DNA from 2 places in the Turicibacter sp. St.80E1 genome. Region 2 is predicted to be linked to the other one. Evidence: a T-box and tRNA genes for the amino acid it is inferred to sense, from the RefSeq annotation. Region 2 holds a T-box; the other holds one or more tRNA genes.

Region 1 (9,001 bases), 510 kb from region 2:
TTTTTGATATTTATCATGCTAATATAGAGAAGTCGCCAACAGGGCGATGGAAAAGAAAACAAAAAAAGTTAAAAAGTGTTTGACAGAAACGGTTGAACATGATAAACTAGAAAAGTCGCCAAGAGAGGCAGACAAGAAATCTTACGAAAAAGATAAAAAACATTTGACAAAAAAAGTCGAATGTGGTAAGATAAAGAAGTCGCCAAAAGGCGAGAGAAGTTCTTTGAAAACTAAACAGAACGTCAAGAATCATGAGCGAAAGAAATTTCGCAAGCTAAGGAAACAAACAATTATGGAGAGTTTGATCCTGGCTCAGGATGAACGCTGGCGGCGTGCCTAATACATGCAAGTCGAGCGAACCACTTCGGTGGGAAGCGGCGAACGGGTGAGTAACACGTAGGTGATCTGCCCATCAGACGGGGACAACGATTGGAAACGATCGCTAATACCGGATAGGACGAAAGTTTAAAGATGCTCCTGGCATCACTGATGGATGAGCCTGCGGCGCATTAGCTAGTTGGTGGGGTAAAGGCCTACCAAGGCGACGATGCGTAGCCGACCTGAGAGGGTGAACGGCCACACTGGGACTGAGACACGGCCCAGACTCCTACGGGAGGCAGCAGTAGGGAATCTTCGGCAATGGGCGAAAGCCTGACCGAGCAACGCCGCGTGAATGAAGAAGGCCTTCGGGTTGTAAAATTCTGTTATAAGGGAAGAAAGGTGATAGGAGGAAATGACTATCAATTGACGGTACCTTATGAGAAAGCCACGGCTAACTACGTGCCAGCAGCCGCGGTAATACGTAGGTGGCAAGCGTTATCCGGAATTATTGGGCGTAAAGAGCGCGCAGGTGGTTAATTAAGTCTGATGTGAAAGCCCACGGCTTAACCGTGGAGGGTCATTGGAAACTGGTTGACTTGAGTGCAGAAGAGGGAAGTGGAATTCCATGTGTAGCGGTGAAATGCGTAGAGATATGGAGGAACACCAGTGGCGAAGGCGGCTTCCTGGTCTGCAACTGACACTGAGGCGCGAAAGCGTGGGGAGCAAACAGGATTAGATACCCTGGTAGTCCACGCCGTAAACGATGAGTGCTAAGTGTTGGGGGTCGAACCTCAGTGCTGAAGTTAACGCATTAAGCACTCCGCCTGGGGAGTACGGTCGCAAGACTGAAACTCAAAGGAATTGACGGGGACCCGCACAAGCGGTGGAGCATGTGGTTTAATTCGAAGCAACGCGAAGAACCTTACCAGGTCTTGACATACCATTGACGCCTCTAGAGATAGAGGGTTTCCTTCGGGGACAATGGATACAGGTGGTGCATGGTTGTCGTCAGCTCGTGTCGTGAGATGTTGGGTTAAGTCCCGCAACGAGCGCAACCCCTGTCGTTAGTTGCCAGCAGTAAGATGGGGACTCTAACGAGACTGCCAGTGACAAACTGGAGGAAGGTGGGGATGACGTCAAATCATCATGCCCCTTATGACCTGGGCTACACACGTGCTACAATGGTTGGTACAAAGAGAAGCGAAGCGGTGACGTGGAGCAAACCTCATAAAGCCAATCTCAGTTCGGATTGTAGGCTGCAACTCGCCTACATGAAGTTGGAATCGCTAGTAATCGCGAATCAGAATGTCGCGGTGAATACGTTCCCGGGTCTTGTACACACCGCCCGTCACACCACGAGAGTTTACAACACCCGAAGTCAGTGGCCTAACCGCAAGGAGGGAGCTGCCTAAGGTGGGGTAGATGATTGGGGTGAAGTCGTAACAAGGTATCCCTACCGGAAGGTGGGGATGGATCACCTCCTTTCTATGGAGAAAGAGACGTTCTGTTTAGTTTTGGGAGAATTTCAATTTTCCTAGAATTGATCTTTGAAAACTAGATATCTTCTGAAGAAGAAAAGTTAAGTAATAAAGGGCGCACGGAGGATGCCTAGGCACTAGGAGTCGAAGAAGGACGCGACAAACGGCGAAACGCCTCGGGGAGCTGTAAGTAAGCAAAGAGCCGGGGATATCCGAATGGGGAAACCCGCTAGTGGTCATACGCTAGCACCGTATGGTGAATCAATAGCCATAGAGGAGACAGACCCAGGGAACTGAAACATCTAAGTACCTGGAGGAAAAGAAAGAAACATCGATTCCCCAAGTAGCGGCGAGCGAACAGGGAGGAGCCCAAACCGGAGTAATCCGGGGTAGAAGGACCTTCAGAAATGACTGAACATGATAGCCGAATGGTCTGGGAAGGCCAACCGGAGGGGGTGAGAGTCCCGTAGGTGAAATTGTGTGAAGCAGGGAAGGGATCCTGAGTACGGCGGGACACGAGAAATCCCGTCGGAAGCAACGAGGACCATCTCGTAAGGCTAAATACTACCTAGTGACCGATAGTGAACCAGTACCGTGAGGGAAAGGTGAAAAGAACCCCGGAAGGGGAGTGAAAGAGAACCTGAAACCGTGTGCCTACAACTAGTCAGAGCCCGTTAAAGGGTGATGGCGTGCCTTTTGTAGAATGAACCGGCGAGTTACGATATCGTGCAAGGTTAAGTTGAAGAGACGGAGCCGAAGCGAAAGCGAGTCTGAATAGGGCGAGGAGTACGATGTTGTAGACCCGAAACCGTGTGAGCTAGCCATGAGCAGGCTGAAGGTCAGGTAACACTGACTGGAGGGCCGAACCAGGGCACGTTGAAAAGTGCTTGGATGACTTGTGGCTAGGGGTGAAATTCCAATCGAACACGGATATAGCTGGTTCTCTCCGAAATAGCTTTAGGGCTAGCCTCGATAAGAGTCTACTGGAGGTAGAGCACTGAATGGGTGATGGCCCCACCTCGGGGTACTGATCTCAATCAAACTCCGAATGCCAGATAGATATGATCGGGAGTCAGACTGTGGGTGATAAGGTCCATGGTCAAAAGGGAAAGAGCCCAGACCGCCAGCTAAGGCCCCCAAGTGTCCGTTAAGTGGAAAAGGATGTGGAGATGCACAGACAACTAGGAGGTTGGCTTAGAAGCAGCCATCCTTTAAAGAGTGCGTAATAGCTCACTAGTCGAGTGACTCTGCGCCGAAAATGTACCGGGGCTAAACGGACCGCCGAAGCTGCGGATTGACACGAAGTGTCAGTGGTAGGAGAGCGTTCTAACAGCGGAGAAGCAGTACCGGAAGGAGCTGTGGAGCGGTTAGAAGTGAGAATGCCGGTGTGAGTAGCGAAAGATAGGTGAGAATCCTATCCATCGAAAGCCTAAGGTTTCCAGGGGAAGGCTCGTCCGCCCTGGGTAAGTCGGGACCTAAGGTGAGGCCGAAAGGCGTAGCCGATGGACAACAGGTAGAGATTCCTGTACCACTTAATAAACTGAAGGAGTGACGGAGAAGGCTAAGTTGAGCGTGTGAATGGATTCACGTGTAAGCAGTGAGGTGGTCATGTAGGCAAATCCGCATGGCGAAACATTGAGCTGTGATGCCGAAAGCCCGAAAGGGTGAAGTCAGCTGATGTCACGCTTCCAAGAAAAGCTTCTAGGGATAATTTATTAGGTGCCCGTACCGATAACCGACACAGGTAGGCGAGGAGAGAATCCTAAGATGAGCGAGAGAACTCTTGTTAAGGAACTCGGCAAAATGACCCCGTAACTTCGGGAGAAGGGGTGCTTGTGAAAGCAAGCCGCAGTGAAAAGGCCCAGGCGACTGTTTATCAAAAACACAGGTCTCTGCTAAACCGCAAGGTGATGTATAGGGGCTGACGCCTGCCCGGTGCTGGAAGGTTAAGAGGAGAGGTTAGCGCAAGCAAAGCTTTGAATTGAAGCCCCAGTAAACGGCGGCCGTAACTATAACGGTCCTAAGGTAGCGAAATTCCTTGTCGGGTAAGTTCCGACCCGCACGAAAGGCGTAACGATCTGGGCGCTGTCTCAACAAGAGACTCGGTGAAATCATAGTACCTGTGAAGATGCAGGTTACCCGCGACAGGACGGAAAGACCCCGTGGAGCTTTACTGTAGCTTGATATTGAGCACTGGTGACACATGTACAGGATAGGTAGGAGACGAAGAGACCAGGACGCCAGTCTTGGAGGAGTCGCTGTTGGGATACTACCCTTGTGTTACTGGGGTTCTAACCCGTGGCCATGAGCTGGTCAGGGGACAGTGTCAGGTGGGCAGTTTGACTGGGGCGGTCGCCTCCCAAAGAGTAACGGAGGCGCCCAAAGGTTCCCTCAGAATGGTTGGAAATCATTCGAAGAGTGTAAAGGCAGAAGGGAGCTTGACTGCGAGACCTACAAGTCGAGCAGGGACGAAAGTCGGGCTTAGTGATCCGGCGGTACCGAATGGAAGGGCCGTCGCTCAACGGATAAAAGCTACCCCGGGGATAACAGGCTGATCTCCCCCAAGAGTTCACATCGACGGGGAGGTTTGGCACCTCGATGTCGGCTCATCGCATCCTGGGGCTGTAGTCGGTCCCAAGGGTTGGGCTGTTCGCCCATTAAAGCGGTACGCGAGCTGGGTTCAGAACGTCGTGAGACAGTTCGGTCCCTATCCGTCGTGGGCGTAGGAAATTTGAGAGGAGCTGTCCTTAGTACGAGAGGACCGGGATGGACACACCGCTGGTGTACCAGTTGTTCTGCCAGGAGCATAGCTGGGTAGCTACGTGTGGAAGGGATAAACGCTGAAAGCATCTAAGCGTGAAGCCCCCCTCAAGATGAGATTTCCCATTCGAAAGAAGTAAGATCCCTTGAAGACGACGAGGTAGATAGGTCAGGAGTGGAAGTTTGGTGACAGATGAAGCGGACTGATACTAATCGATCGAGGACTTAACTAATAAGGAAGTAAGCAGAAGATATCTAGTTTTGTGAGATTGATGAAATCTGACAGAAGGTCTAGTGATAAGGGCAAGGAGGGCACACCTGTTCCCATACCGAACACAGAAGTTAAGCTCCTTAGCGCCGAGGGTAGTACGCAAGTGCGAGAGTAGGACGTCGCTAGGCCATAAATAAAAAGCCTCAATAGCTCAGTTGGTTAGAGCACTTGACTGTTAATCAAGGGGTCCTAGGTTCGAGTCCTAGTTGGGGCGCCATTAAAAAATGGCCCGTTGGTGAAGCGGTTTAACACACATGCCTTTCACGCATGCATACACGGGTTCGAATCCCGTACGGGTCACCATTAAAGATAAAAGTGGAGGATTAGCTCAGCTGGGAGAGCATCTGCCTTACAAGCAGAGGGTCGGCGGTTCGAGCCCGTCATCCTCCACCATAAATAGCCGGAATAGCTCAATTGGTAGAGCAACTGACTTGTAATCAGTAGGTTGCGGGTTCAAGTCCTGCTTCCGGCACCATAATGGCGATTGTGGCGAAGTGGTTAACGCATCGGATTGTGGCTCCGACATTCGTGGGTTCGATTCCCATCAGTCGCCCCAGATTTAATAAATAGAAAATTAGGCGCCATAGCCAAGTGGTAAGGCGTGGGACTGCAACTCCCTGATCATCGGTTCAAATCCGATTGGCGCCTCCAATTAGATAATAATGTGCCTGGGTGGCGGAACTGGTAGACGCACAGGACTTAAAATCCTGCGGGTGGTGACACCCGTGCCGGTTCGATTCCGGCCCTAGGCACCAATTTTATTTAAGTGAGTAGAATATACTCTTTTTTTTTGTTTAATAGAAAAAATACTTGTGATGTAAATGGGCGTGTATACAATGAAAAAATTAAAATGCATGTTAGAAACCAGCTATTCGATTGACGCAATATTTTATTTAAGAAAATCTTCGATACTTGTTAGCCTAGTGTTTTTAATTATATTATCAATAATGCAAATGACGCCTACAGCATTTGTTTTAATCGGTGATGCTCCGTATAGATGGGACTTAAATGTTTGGGATATTTCAGAATCTTCGCAACATTTATTAGAAGATAATTTACCGGATGATTGCGTGGTTAATAATTATAAACTTAGTTGTAAGCAATCTCTAGATATTGTGTTACAAAATGAGGTTAGGGTGGCCTTTAATTTACCGACTAGCACGGTTAGAAATGGGCTAATCTTTAATGAGGATCATTTTTTATTTGTAATAGATGATATGAATTATAAATTTGATTATTCAAAATTTGAGGGTGTTGACTTTTCAAATATAACTTATGATGAAATGTTTATGCGTGTAGCTTCAACTATTAAACCCATGTTTATGCCAGCTATGTTATTAGAGACGTATCAGTCAGGAATCTTATTGACATTCGGATTTGTTTTAATAGTCTCTGTCTTATTTATGTTATTAAGAATAGGGCGCCAATTGTTTTTAAGCTATAAAGAGGTGTTAAATCTTGTGATATATTCGTCAACATTTCCGGCGATTATGGCTTTAGTGATTGGGATGTTTAATGGAGCCTGGTCCATCATTATTTATAATATTGGAACTTTGATTGTATTATTTTTTGTTTACCGATCGAGAGTAGAGCCCTATTTATCGGGACAACGAGCAGGCTAAGCCTGCTTTTTTTATTCGTGAAAAGGTGCGACAATTTGGGGTGCAATGATTTTACTTGTGTTTCACTTAAAATCCTAGTAAAGTAAAAGGAAAGAAAGGTGATGGATTTGGAACAAAGGGAAATAATAAATAAATGTACGATACAAGAAGTTAATCATTTAAATTCTGATCACATCAAAGAGGAATTAATTCAATTTAGTAAAACCATTGGAATCAATGCTATTGGTTTCAGTACGGTAGAACCTTTCCTATTTTTAAAGAAGGAGTTAAGGAAAAGGGACGAGTTGGAATGGACATCTCATTTAACAAAAGGATCCATTGAAGATCGTACGAATCCTTTGTTGTCGATGGAGGATGCGAAATCGTTTATTTCAATTGCGATCACTTATCCTCGTAAGACTTGTTTGCCTAAGCAGGAAAAGGATGATCCGTTTGTACAATTTTCGAGGTCATCATGGGGGAATGATTATCATCAGATGGTTGATCATAAACTACACTTGCTAGAGGAATGGTTGAAGGAAAGAGTTTCGGGAATAAAGGTGATTAGGAGTGTGGACACGGGGGTTTTTAACGATCGTGCCATCGCATTACGTAGTGGAATAGGTTTTAGTGGAAAAAATAGTTCCATTATTCATCAAGAGTTTGGGAGCTATATTTATTTAGGGGAATTATTAGTGAATTACGAGTTTAGCCCTGATCGTAGTTTAGAGCGTCAGTGTGGGACATGTGATCGGTGTGTTCGTGCCTGTCCAACAAAGGCTATTCAACCGGATGGAAGCTTAAATGAAAAACGATGTCTTTCTTATGTGACGCAGGCAAAGGAGTACTTAAATCCTGAATTATATGAACGAATTAGTCAGAATATATACGGTTGTGATATTTGTCAAGAAGTTTGTCCATTTAATGCAGACGTCGATTCTCATCATCATCCTGAATTAGAGCCGACAGGTGTTGAATTTCCTAAAATTAAGGAGATTTTGACGATGACAAATAAGGAATTTAAATTAAAGTATGGTCACTTAGCCGGATCGTGGCGCGGCGTTACCGTGTTAAAACGAAACGCGATGTTTAACGCAGGTTTTTATAGATATAAAGAGGCTCTACCAGAAATTTTGAAAATTAGAGATGGACAAGGTCCCGATTGGCTAAGGGAAGCAGCTAAACAGGCGTATATAAGGTTAGAGAAAAGATAAGATTCTTTCAAAAAGTGAGTTTTTTTGTGTTAAAATATAAGGTAGATGGAATAGAGTTAGCACCCGTTTATTTTTGAAGACGGTGGTTGCACTATTTTAAAATCGTTGAGGTGATTAATTATGGCAATTCATTTAGTTCAATATAATCCTGAAATTCCTCAAAATACTGGGAATATTATGCGTACTTGTGCAGCAACGGATATTAAATTACACTTAATTAAACCAATGGGATTTTCATTGGATGAAAAAAGTATTAAGCGTTCGGGTGCAAACTATATAAATGAAGTAGACTATACGGTTTATGAAAACTGGGAAGATTTTGTTGAAAAAAACCGTGGCGGTAAATTTTGTTTTTGCACGCGTTATGGACAGAAAAATCACGCACAAATGGATTTTTCTAATCCTAAGGAAGATTACTATATTATTTTAGGTGCTGAAAGTAGTGGGATTCCGAAAGAAATCCTTCGACCTTATTTTGAAAATTGTTTCCGTGTTCCAATGACGAACAAGGTGCGTTCATTAAACGTCTCAAATGTGGCGGCCATTTTAGCATACGAAGCATTACGTCAACAAGAGTTTTTAGATTTATGGACGGTAGAACCATTCAAAGGAGCAGACTGGGTGCTGCGTGACGAAGAATAAACAACGATAAAAGGCGGGAGAATATGGGGTTATTCACCGCCTTTTATATGGGATGAGAACTCTGATATTGGCTGAAAAAGATTTTTTAAGGAAAAAACCGTTAGGATAGACGGAGATTGAGCAGGTGTTTTAATGAATATAATTGAAATTGCAAAGTTAGCAGGGGTCTCAAAATCAACCGTCTCAAGGTATTTAAATAGTGGGTATGTCAGTGAAGAGGCTGCTGAGAAAATAAAAGAAGTAATTGAGCAAACAGGGTTTGTCCCAAAACGCCAGGCCCAGGCGATGCGTTCTCAACGAACCAATTTAATAGGTGTGATTGTCCCTAAAATTAGTACTGAAACAGCCGCACGTGTGATTGAAGGTGTCACAAGTGAGTTGAGTCGAATGGGATATGAAGTGTTGATTGGAAATACTAATTTATCGATTGAAAAGGAGAAAAATTATTTAAAGGTTTTTAAAAATCAAGTAGATGGGATTATCTTTATGGCGACAGAAATAACATCTGAACATCGGAAACTTTTTGATCAGCTACGAATTCCTCTCGTTGTCATTGCCCAAAAAGTGAAAGATTATCCGTGTATTATTCATGATGATTATCATGCATCTAAAGATGCCATTCACTATTTAATTGACAAGGGACATCGCTCGATTGGGTTTATTGGTGTTGGAGAATATGATGTTGCAGTAGGAATTGATCGTAAAAAGGGTTAT
Region 2 (9,001 bases):
TAGCGTTAAATTCTATAGGATTGCTATTAAATATCTTTGAAAATACATCATTAATATTTAATTTAAAAATGACTACTTCGTCGCTAGCACTCCTGTAGGGACTATGACGCCCCAAAAATCTTTTGAACATTGATTATTCCAAATTTATAAAAACAAACTATTTCAAACTAATCAATTATTAGTCCTTAATTTTAAATAGACTCCATCAAAAAAAATGAAAATAACATAAAATTTTATCTATAGGCGATATCTAAACTGTTGGAAAGACTATTTTATTACTAAAGTTAACTTTGAATATAGTGACCATCAATAATCGTCCCAAAAACGTTAAAATAAAGGGAAGTTTTTTTGCAGATGATCAGGGTCAATCTTAATTGGGGTTATAATAACAGTTGTGCTGGAGAGGAGAAATTATTTTATCTTAATAGAAGTTAGATTCTTAAGTTATTAAATCGGGTGAATCTTTTATTGTATACTTTTACCGCGGATATAGAGGTAACCTTTAGGTAACTATAAATAGTAAAAATTTTCTTTACATTTAAAATTATCACTTGAAACAACCATTTTATTGATCGCTCTGATTCAAATTAAGGTCCTCTTTGAAGTATTAATACAAAATATACGGTAGAATTAAAATTGTGGATATCCATATCTTACAATAATATCCTGAGAACTCATTACGAGGGTTTTAAACTTAAAACGGAGTTTCCCTTTTCGATTATCTAGATCTATAGAGTCTATAATATTGGAGGTTACTGAGTAAGTAATATGTTTCTTGCGACATAAAAAAAGAGCACTCCCCTCAATACCTTTACTATTTTATTAGCTAAGACATTATACTCCCATAGAATTAATTAGAGAAGATAAACTGAAATGACTATCTTTATTTTTCATAGCAACCTGCTTATTGTCAAAAATGCAGAATCCTATTTGATAAATCATAATTAAAAGGGGTCTATAATATTTAGTGTTGTTGATTAAGCAGCACTTTTATAGTATGAAAAAAAGAGACCTCAAGTCTCAATCCTGTCACAATGTTATCGACTAAAACAATATTGAAAGGATAAGATTTGATGTCTCACTCATATTTCACTAGAAAACTTTTAAATATTAAAGATAAAAATATTACATTTTCAAAAGATTATCTTGAGAAAGTAAAATTGAACGGAATTACTAGCTTTATCTTTAAAGGTATTCTTACGTATCAACCGACTCATTGTCAAAAGTACAGAACCCTATTTTATTCAAAATTTAAGAAGCATGGATTTAAAACCTCTCGAATCGCCATTCCAAAAGTCTCTCTTCACGATACCTACTTAGACCTAAAAAAACAGCGTTATTATTGTGGGCATTGCCAGTCTACTTTTACACTAAGTACTTCAATTGTTGAAAAGAACTGTTACATTTCTTATCATACGAAACACGCCATTGCTTTAGAGGCCCAAAATAAAATTTCTGAATGTGATATCGCACGTCGCCATCAGGTCTCTCATTCAACCGTCAATCGAATCATCCATAGCTTTTATGAATCTCAAACCTTAAACCTTAATTATTTACCTGAAAATCTCTGTTTTGATGAATTTAAATCCGTTAAATCTGCTGAGGGTCATATGTCTTTTATCTTTTGCGATGCTGACTCAAAACAAATCATCGATATCGTTGAAGATCGTCGTTTAAGCTCCCTTCAAGCTTATTTTAAACGATACACAAAGGAAGCACGTCATCGAGTGAAAAATATTGTGATTGATATGTACGCTCCTTACATCAGCCTCATTAAGAATCTTTTTCCTCATGCCTAAATTATCATTGATAAATTTCATTTTGTTCAATATCTCTCTCGTGCACTGAATAAAACTCGAATTCGATTCATGAAAAAGTTCAAAAAGCATGGTCGTAAATTCAAACGTTATTAACGTTTATTTTTAAAATCTCACGCTTTACTTAATGTCACCACTTATCGATCAGTTTACTGTTTTAAACACCTTCTGAATTAAAAGCAACTTATGATTTATATCCAGAGTTACTTTTCGCTCTTCAGACGAAAAACTTAAAACGATTTAATCATTTACTCGAAACGAAACACCCACTTGTTTCTCCTGAGTTTCAAACAGCTTTCCAAACCTTTAAAACTTATCAATCCTATATTAAAAATACTCTCTCAACTCATTACACAAATGGTCCTATCGAAGGAATTAATAATAAAATTAAGGTCATTAGGCGTATTGCCTTTGGATACCGTAGTTTCTATCATTGGGTCCCCTAGTGTATGTAGCGAAGCTCGTACATTTCCTCCATTGCTAGGGTAATTAAATCTCGTATTCTCATGGTTCAAAATCTAACAAAACCTAAAACAAAAATCCTAGCAGTATAGCCACTAGGATTTCAATTTAGTCTTTCACTGCGATAGACTATCATTTCATTAACCTTTTAACATAGTGCATCAAAAAAATCTTCCAACAAACGCTACTATTAAGCATCCATTTGTTGGAAGATTTACGAGTATCTATTATTTTCCTGAGATTAATCTTTTATCGTCTTAACCTAAAAACCTTAATTTGAACAACTATTCTAATTCATCCTCTTGGTATATAGCTAGACCTTCAAACTCTTCTGGGTCCTCATCAACCTCTACTTCACTTTCATCACTGTAATCATCTTCATTATCAGCCTTATCTAAAAACTCATCAGTTTCATCTTTATCCATTTCTTCCTTGTAGACAGGTTCGGCATCATATGTATCAAACCCATCTTCAGTAATTGCTTCTACTTCCTCATCATCGAAATCGATATCATATGTATCATAGTTAGCTACTTCATATTTTTGACGTGATTTTAAATCCCATTTATCTTCACCCACAGTTACAAACTTACCGCTTAAGGTCAAATCTGAATAAAATTGTGGTAATCTTGCTTGAAACTGTTCATCAGTTAATCCCATAATTTCGCATACCTCTTTAGCGATTTTCTCGAATTTTTGAGGCTTTATTTTTCTTTGAATTAATAACTCCGCTACTTCTAACATTGACATTTCCTCATTATGTGTAGTCATTCTAAATCCTCCTCTGTATAATTTACATTCTTTCCGGCGCCGATACTCCAATTAAATTTAATGCATTTTTTATAGTTATCTCAAGAGCTTGGATCAATGCTAATTTTTCGTTTGTTTTTGCATTATCCTCTTCATTAATTACTTTTTCAGCATTATATAAGCTATGGAAGGCTGTTGCTAAATCATTTACGTAATTACAAATTAAATGAGGACGTCTTTTTGCTGCTGCATCTGCTACAACGTTAGGAAATTCCCCCATTAATTTAATAACTTCATACTCTTTTTCGTGATTAATAAATTCATAATTTTCTTTTACGTCAACGGAAAAGCCTTTTTCTTTAGCCTGTCTTAATATAGAACATGTTCTTGCATGTGCATATTGAGCATAGTAAACAGGATTTTCATTTGACTTTTTCGTAGCCAAATCTAAATCGAAATCCATTTGTGTTTCACCACTACGCATGACAAAGAAATAACGAACAGCATCTACTCCAACCTCATCAACAAGATCACGAATCGTAACAGCTTTTCCCGTTCGCTTAGACATTTTGAACTCTTCTCCGTCTTTAATTAAGCGAACCATCTGAATAATATCTACCTCTAATTTATCCGCCTCATATCCTAATGCCTGCATCGCAGCTTTTACGCGAGCAATATATCCATGATGGTCTGCTCCCCAAATATCTACTAACTTATCATTTCCTCTATTAAGTTTTTCGATATGATTTGCAATATCCGGTGTTAGGTAAGTATATGAGCCATCTGATTTTTTTAAAACTCTATCCTTGTCGTCTCCAAAATCAGTCGAACGGAACCAAATTGCCCCATCTTTTTCATAAATATATCCCTTTGATTGAAGAAGATCTATTGATTCTTTCACGAGGTTTTTATCGTAGATTGATTTCTCGCTCGTAAATAAATCAAATTCTACCCCAAACATATTTAAATCTTTTTTAATTTTATCTAACTCATAATCAAGCGATATTTGACGAATCAAATCATAATTTTCATCTAATTTTCCAACAAATTGCTCTTTATATTTTTCCGCCATCATTTGTCCTAACAAAATAATGTCCGGTCCATAATAACCATCTTCCGGCATTTTTGATTCATTCCCTAATGCCTCTAAATAACGAGCATAAGCCGAAACAACTAAATTATGAATTTGATTTCCCGCATCATTTACATAGTATTCACGAGTCACATCATATCCCGCTTTCGACAAAAGTCGGCAAAGAGAATCACCCAAGGCAGCTCCTCGAGCATGACCTAAATGTAGGTCGCCAGTCGGATTAGCTGAAACATACTCAACATTATATTTCAAACCTTTTCCGGAATTACTTTTACCGTAATCATCACCTAAATCAATGATGCCTTTAATAGACTTAGTAAATACCGTCTTTTTCAGGAAAAAATTGATAAAACCTGGGCCGGCAATTTCAATTTTTGCAACATCAGCTTTATTTGTATCAAAGTTTTTTACTATTTCTTCAGCTATAATACGTGGATTTTTCTTTGCACGTTTAGTTAACTGCATTGCAATATTAGTCGAATAATCCCCGTGTTTTGCATCTTTCGCATTTTCTAAAATAACATTGATATCTTCCTCACAAGAAACATAACCACACTTGATAACTGTTTCCTTAATTTCATTCTTTAAGTTTTCTTTCAGCGTTTGAATCATATCTAAGACATATCCTCCTTTTTAAAATAAATGCTCAGTTTATAATTTCCTACTCTTTCCTTTTGTACAGTTAAATCGTAGTCTAAATTTATCCGAAATTTATTTTCGCATTCCTCTAGATTATAACAATGAGTTTTTACCGTGCTAATAAGTTCACCGTAAGGCGTTTTTATATACCCATCTACATTTTTTTTTGTGGTGTATCTTTGATCTAATATTATCGTTCCATTGCGACGAATACGAATAGTGTTATCATCAAATTCTAATCTACACTTCGTAATATGGTCATCGTCAATATTTTTCTCTTCAAAGAATAAAAAGCCTATATTATTTTTTTTATAATATTTTCCTTGCGTCTCATACGAGGTCTCTGTTACCTCTAAACCTTGAGTTAATTTCATATGAAAATTAACCACACCCGTTATTTTACTCATAACCATTCTACCATCATCCATAATGTGTAATTTTATCTTTTAATTATAGCACAATTTATTTTATCCATTCTATATGATTATTGCAATAATTTTATAAATATATACGATGTCTTATTCTATTTAGAATTTTTTGGAATCAACTTTTTAAATTATATCTATAAAAAAAAACAAAAAAAACTAGGAAAATAATATCTATTTTTCTAGTTTTTTTATCATCAATTAGAATTCAGCATTTTTAGGGGTACGTGGAAAAGGAATTACGTCACGAATGTTTTCAACTCCAGTTAGATACATAACCATACGCTCAAAACCTAATCCAAATCCTGAATGAGTCACACCACCATAACGACGTAAGTCTAAATACCAATTTAAATCTTCTGTAGGAACACCTATTTCCTCCATACGTTTTTCTAAAATATCTAGACGCTCCTCTCGTTGGGATCCTCCTATTAGTTCTCCTACCCCTGGAACTAACAGGTCCATAGCTGCTACTGTTTTTTGATCATCATTAACTCTCATATAAAATGCTTTAATGTCCTTAGGATAGTCTGTTACAAATACCGGCGATTTAAAAACTTCATCAGTCAGGTATCTTTCGTGTTCAGTCGACAAGTCAATCCCCCATTCAACTTTATTTTCAAACTTTTTATTGGCAGTTAATAAAATATCGATTGCTTCTGTATAGGTAATTCGTTTAAATGTAGAATTAGCAACAGTTTGAACTCGATTTAGTACTCCCTTGCTAACATACTGATCAAAAAAGTTCATCTCTTCTGGGGCATTTTCTAGTACATAGTTAATAATATATTTAATCATTCCTTCTGCCATATCCATATCGTCTTTTAGGTCGGCAAACGCCATTTCTGGTTCAATCATCCAAAATTCTGATGCATGACGTTGGGTATTAGAATTTTCTGCACGGAAAGTCGGGCCAAATGTATAAACATCTCGTAAGGCAAGAGCGAATGCTTCCCCTTCAAGTTGTCCCGATACTGTTAAGTTAGTAGACTTAGCAAAAAAATCGTGTTTGAAATCTACGACTCCTTCCTCATTTCGAGGGATATTATCTAAGTCTAGTGTTGTAACTCGAAACATCTCTCCCGCTCCCTCAGCATCAGAACCTGTAATAATTGGGGTATGCACGTATACAAAGTTTTTTTCTTGAAAATAGCTATGTATTGCAAATGCAACTAATGAACGCACTCTAAAAACGGCAGAAAACAAATTAGTTCGGGGACGTAAATGAGCTACTTCTCTTAAGAATTCACGAGTATGTCTTTTAGGTTGAATTGGATAATCTTCCGGACAATCTCCTTTTAAGACTAATTTATGCGCTTTAATCTCGAAAGGTTGTTTAGCATTTGGCGTAGGTATAACTACCCCATATACAGTTACAGCTGAACCTACACGGATTTTTTGGATTTCTTTAAAATTATCTAAACTTTCCTCATATACAACCTGAATGGTTTCAAAAAATGATCCGTCATTAATCATTAAGAAGCCAAAAGATTTTTGAGCACGATTATTTCTAACCCATCCATTCAATTCAATAGACTGATGTTCAAATCGTTCTAAGTTTCTAAATAATTGTCGTGTTACAACTTTCTCCATCTAAAAATCCTCCTTAATTTTTTTAATTACTAAAAATAAAAAACAGTCCTCATCCAAAAAAGGGACGAATGACTGTTAATCCGCGGTACCACCCTAGTTTAAGAACATATAGTTCTTACACTTCATCCTTAACGCGGAATTTACGACTTAATCTACTTACAAACATTGTTTTCGGTAAGTTACTCCAAGGTGTTCTTCACTTCCAAATCCATTCTAGGCTCTCACCATCCCTAGATCGCTACAATTTCAATTAAAAGCTACTCTCCTTTTCAACGTAAATATTTAATTATTTAAATATTATACCCTTTGCTCTTATTAGTCAATATTTACTCATCGAATATTTATCCTATACTCCAAACACCTTCTTCGACAAAATAATAAAATTTTTGCAATAACGTGAATTATGTTAATTTATGTTTTATTTTGCAGAATTTAAATTTGATTATTTTCGCTAGTCCTTTTATTTTATTTTTTAAAATATTATTTTTTTATTATTTCACCTAAACTTCGATACAAAGAATCTGTTGTCATATGTCAAAAAATAATGCTTTTAGTCGCAAAATGCAATAATTAATAATATTTTGTTTAAATAATGAAATCAATAATAAACGTTGGGGATACAGTGGATAAGTGTACTAAAGTGTCGATTTAACGATGTTTTTGGATGTGAATAAATTGTAGACAAGTTGTTGATATATGTCGATTATTATCAACAACTATGTGAATAAGGTGTTTGTTTTTGTCGAATTATAGAGATTAAACACAAGTGATCTTAAATATTTAAAGTTTAAAACTCTCGGAATTCAAGCGATATAACTCATTTTCTTACAAAATAACTGTTTTTTTCTTTTTTCGACGTTATCTCGAGATAAATAACAAGTTTCTACATAATTCGATAATATATTTTTTCTTTTTTTAATAATAATAAAAATAATATATGTGGATATTGGGGATAAACCCTAAATTTATTGATATTATCATATTTTAGATTGTAGATATCTTGTTAATAAACTGTTGATGTATTTAAAATTTATACACACATGCTGTGTATGTTTTATCGCATAATGTTTTATATTGTCGATTACTGTTCACCCTTCTAATACTTATTTAAGTGTTTCTTTTTTCTATAGGCACACTCGTTATATATAATAAAGTGCTAATACACTTAATAGATAAGAAATAAAGTATTAAATAAAATTACATTTAAAAACATCCATAACAGGCCTTATTTCTTCATCGAACCAACCTTAAAAATAACAAATAAAAGAAAAAACGAAACTATTCTTATTCAAATAGCTTCGTTTAAAAAGTATTTTATTAAGTTTGACTTGTGTACTTATTTTAATTACATTTTGATTTATTTTCCTAAACAAAATTTACTAAATAATTCATCTAGTAATGCATCTCCAATATCTTCCCCGAGAATTTCCCCAAGAATATGCCAGGCATTTTTTATATCAATTTCAACCATATCCACAAGCATCCCTATTTTCATCGCTTCAATTGCATCTTCGAGGGAGGTAAGGGCCTGCTTTAATTTAGCGATATGACGAGCATTTGATATATAGGTCATATCCGTAGAACCTATCTCTCCTAGCTCAAACATTTCTTTAATACTATTTTCTAAAAGTTCAATACCCTCATCTAAAACCATTGAAGTTTCAATATAGTTAGGAATTTCATTACGTTCAATATTAGATTCTAAGTCTGTTTTATTCAAAATAATAATTCGTTTTTTTTCATCTGTAAGTTTTAATAACTGTCTATCTTGATCTGTTAGTGGTTCATTATTATTTAAAACGAGTAAGATTAGTTGTGCTTCACTTAATATTTTTTTCGACTTTTCTACGCCAATAGCTTCCACAATATCTGTTGTTTCCCGTATTCCAGCTGTATCAATTAAATTAAGTGTTAATCCACCAACATTTATATATCCTTCAACAGTATCCCTGGTAGTCCCAGCTATATCCGTTACAATTGCCTTTTCCTCCCGCATCAACTGATTAAGTAGACTTGATTTTCCTACGTTTGGTCGTCCAATAATTGCAGTTTTAATTCCATCTCTTAAAATTTGTCCAGTTTTAGCAGTTTCCAAAAGCTTAATCATTTTTTCCCTTATCTTCATGGAAAGAGGAAGTAGTAATTCGGAAGTCATCTCCTCTACATCATCATACTCTGGGTAATCGATATTAACCTCTATATTCGCAATAATGTTCAATATTT

The links. A T-box is a leader RNA that pairs with one kind of tRNA and senses whether it is charged. The one in region 2 lies ahead of asnS (asparagine--tRNA ligase), so its partner is inferred to be a tRNA-Asn.
Region 1: it has a tRNA-Asn gene. The T-box ahead of asnS (asparagine--tRNA ligase) is inferred to sense a tRNA for this amino acid. The anticodon was not compared.

Annotation. Positions count from the first base shown of each region.
Region 1 covers NZ_AP039386.1:1,843,127-1,852,127, reverse strand. The annotation lists rRNA gene AC6I0I_RS08915 (16S ribosomal RNA) at 290-1,806, shown strand; rRNA gene AC6I0I_RS08910 (23S ribosomal RNA) at 1,899-4,792, shown strand; rRNA gene rrf (5S ribosomal RNA) at 4,850-4,958, shown strand; tRNA gene AC6I0I_RS08900 (tRNA-Asn) at 4,971-5,047, shown strand; tRNA gene AC6I0I_RS08895 (tRNA-Glu) at 5,057-5,133, shown strand; tRNA gene AC6I0I_RS08890 (tRNA-Val) at 5,148-5,223, shown strand; tRNA gene AC6I0I_RS08885 (tRNA-Thr) at 5,230-5,305, shown strand; tRNA gene AC6I0I_RS08880 (tRNA-His) at 5,311-5,386, shown strand; tRNA gene AC6I0I_RS08875 (tRNA-Cys) at 5,408-5,481, shown strand; tRNA gene AC6I0I_RS08870 (tRNA-Leu) at 5,497-5,585, shown strand; gene AC6I0I_RS08865 (DUF1189 family protein) at 5,667-6,452, shown strand; gene queG (tRNA epoxyqueuosine(34) reductase QueG) at 6,554-7,645, shown strand; gene AC6I0I_RS08855 (tRNA (cytidine(34)-2'-O)-methyltransferase) at 7,766-8,287, shown strand; gene AC6I0I_RS08850 (LacI family DNA-binding transcriptional regulator) at 8,420-9,001, shown strand, end outside.
Region 2 covers NZ_AP039386.1:2,357,709-2,366,709, forward strand. The annotation lists partial or broken gene AC6I0I_RS11425 (ISL3 family transposase) at 1,074-1,913, shown strand; partial or broken gene AC6I0I_RS11430 (transposase) at 1,997-2,263, shown strand; gene rpoE (DNA-directed RNA polymerase subunit delta) at 2,564-3,049, opposite strand; gene argS (arginine--tRNA ligase) at 3,072-4,733, opposite strand; gene AC6I0I_RS11445 (YwiB family protein) at 4,736-5,173, opposite strand; gene asnS (asparagine--tRNA ligase) at 5,387-6,778, opposite strand; T-box leader at 6,836-7,060, opposite strand; gene mnmE (tRNA uridine-5-carboxymethylaminomethyl(34) synthesis GTPase MnmE) at 8,136-9,001, opposite strand, start outside.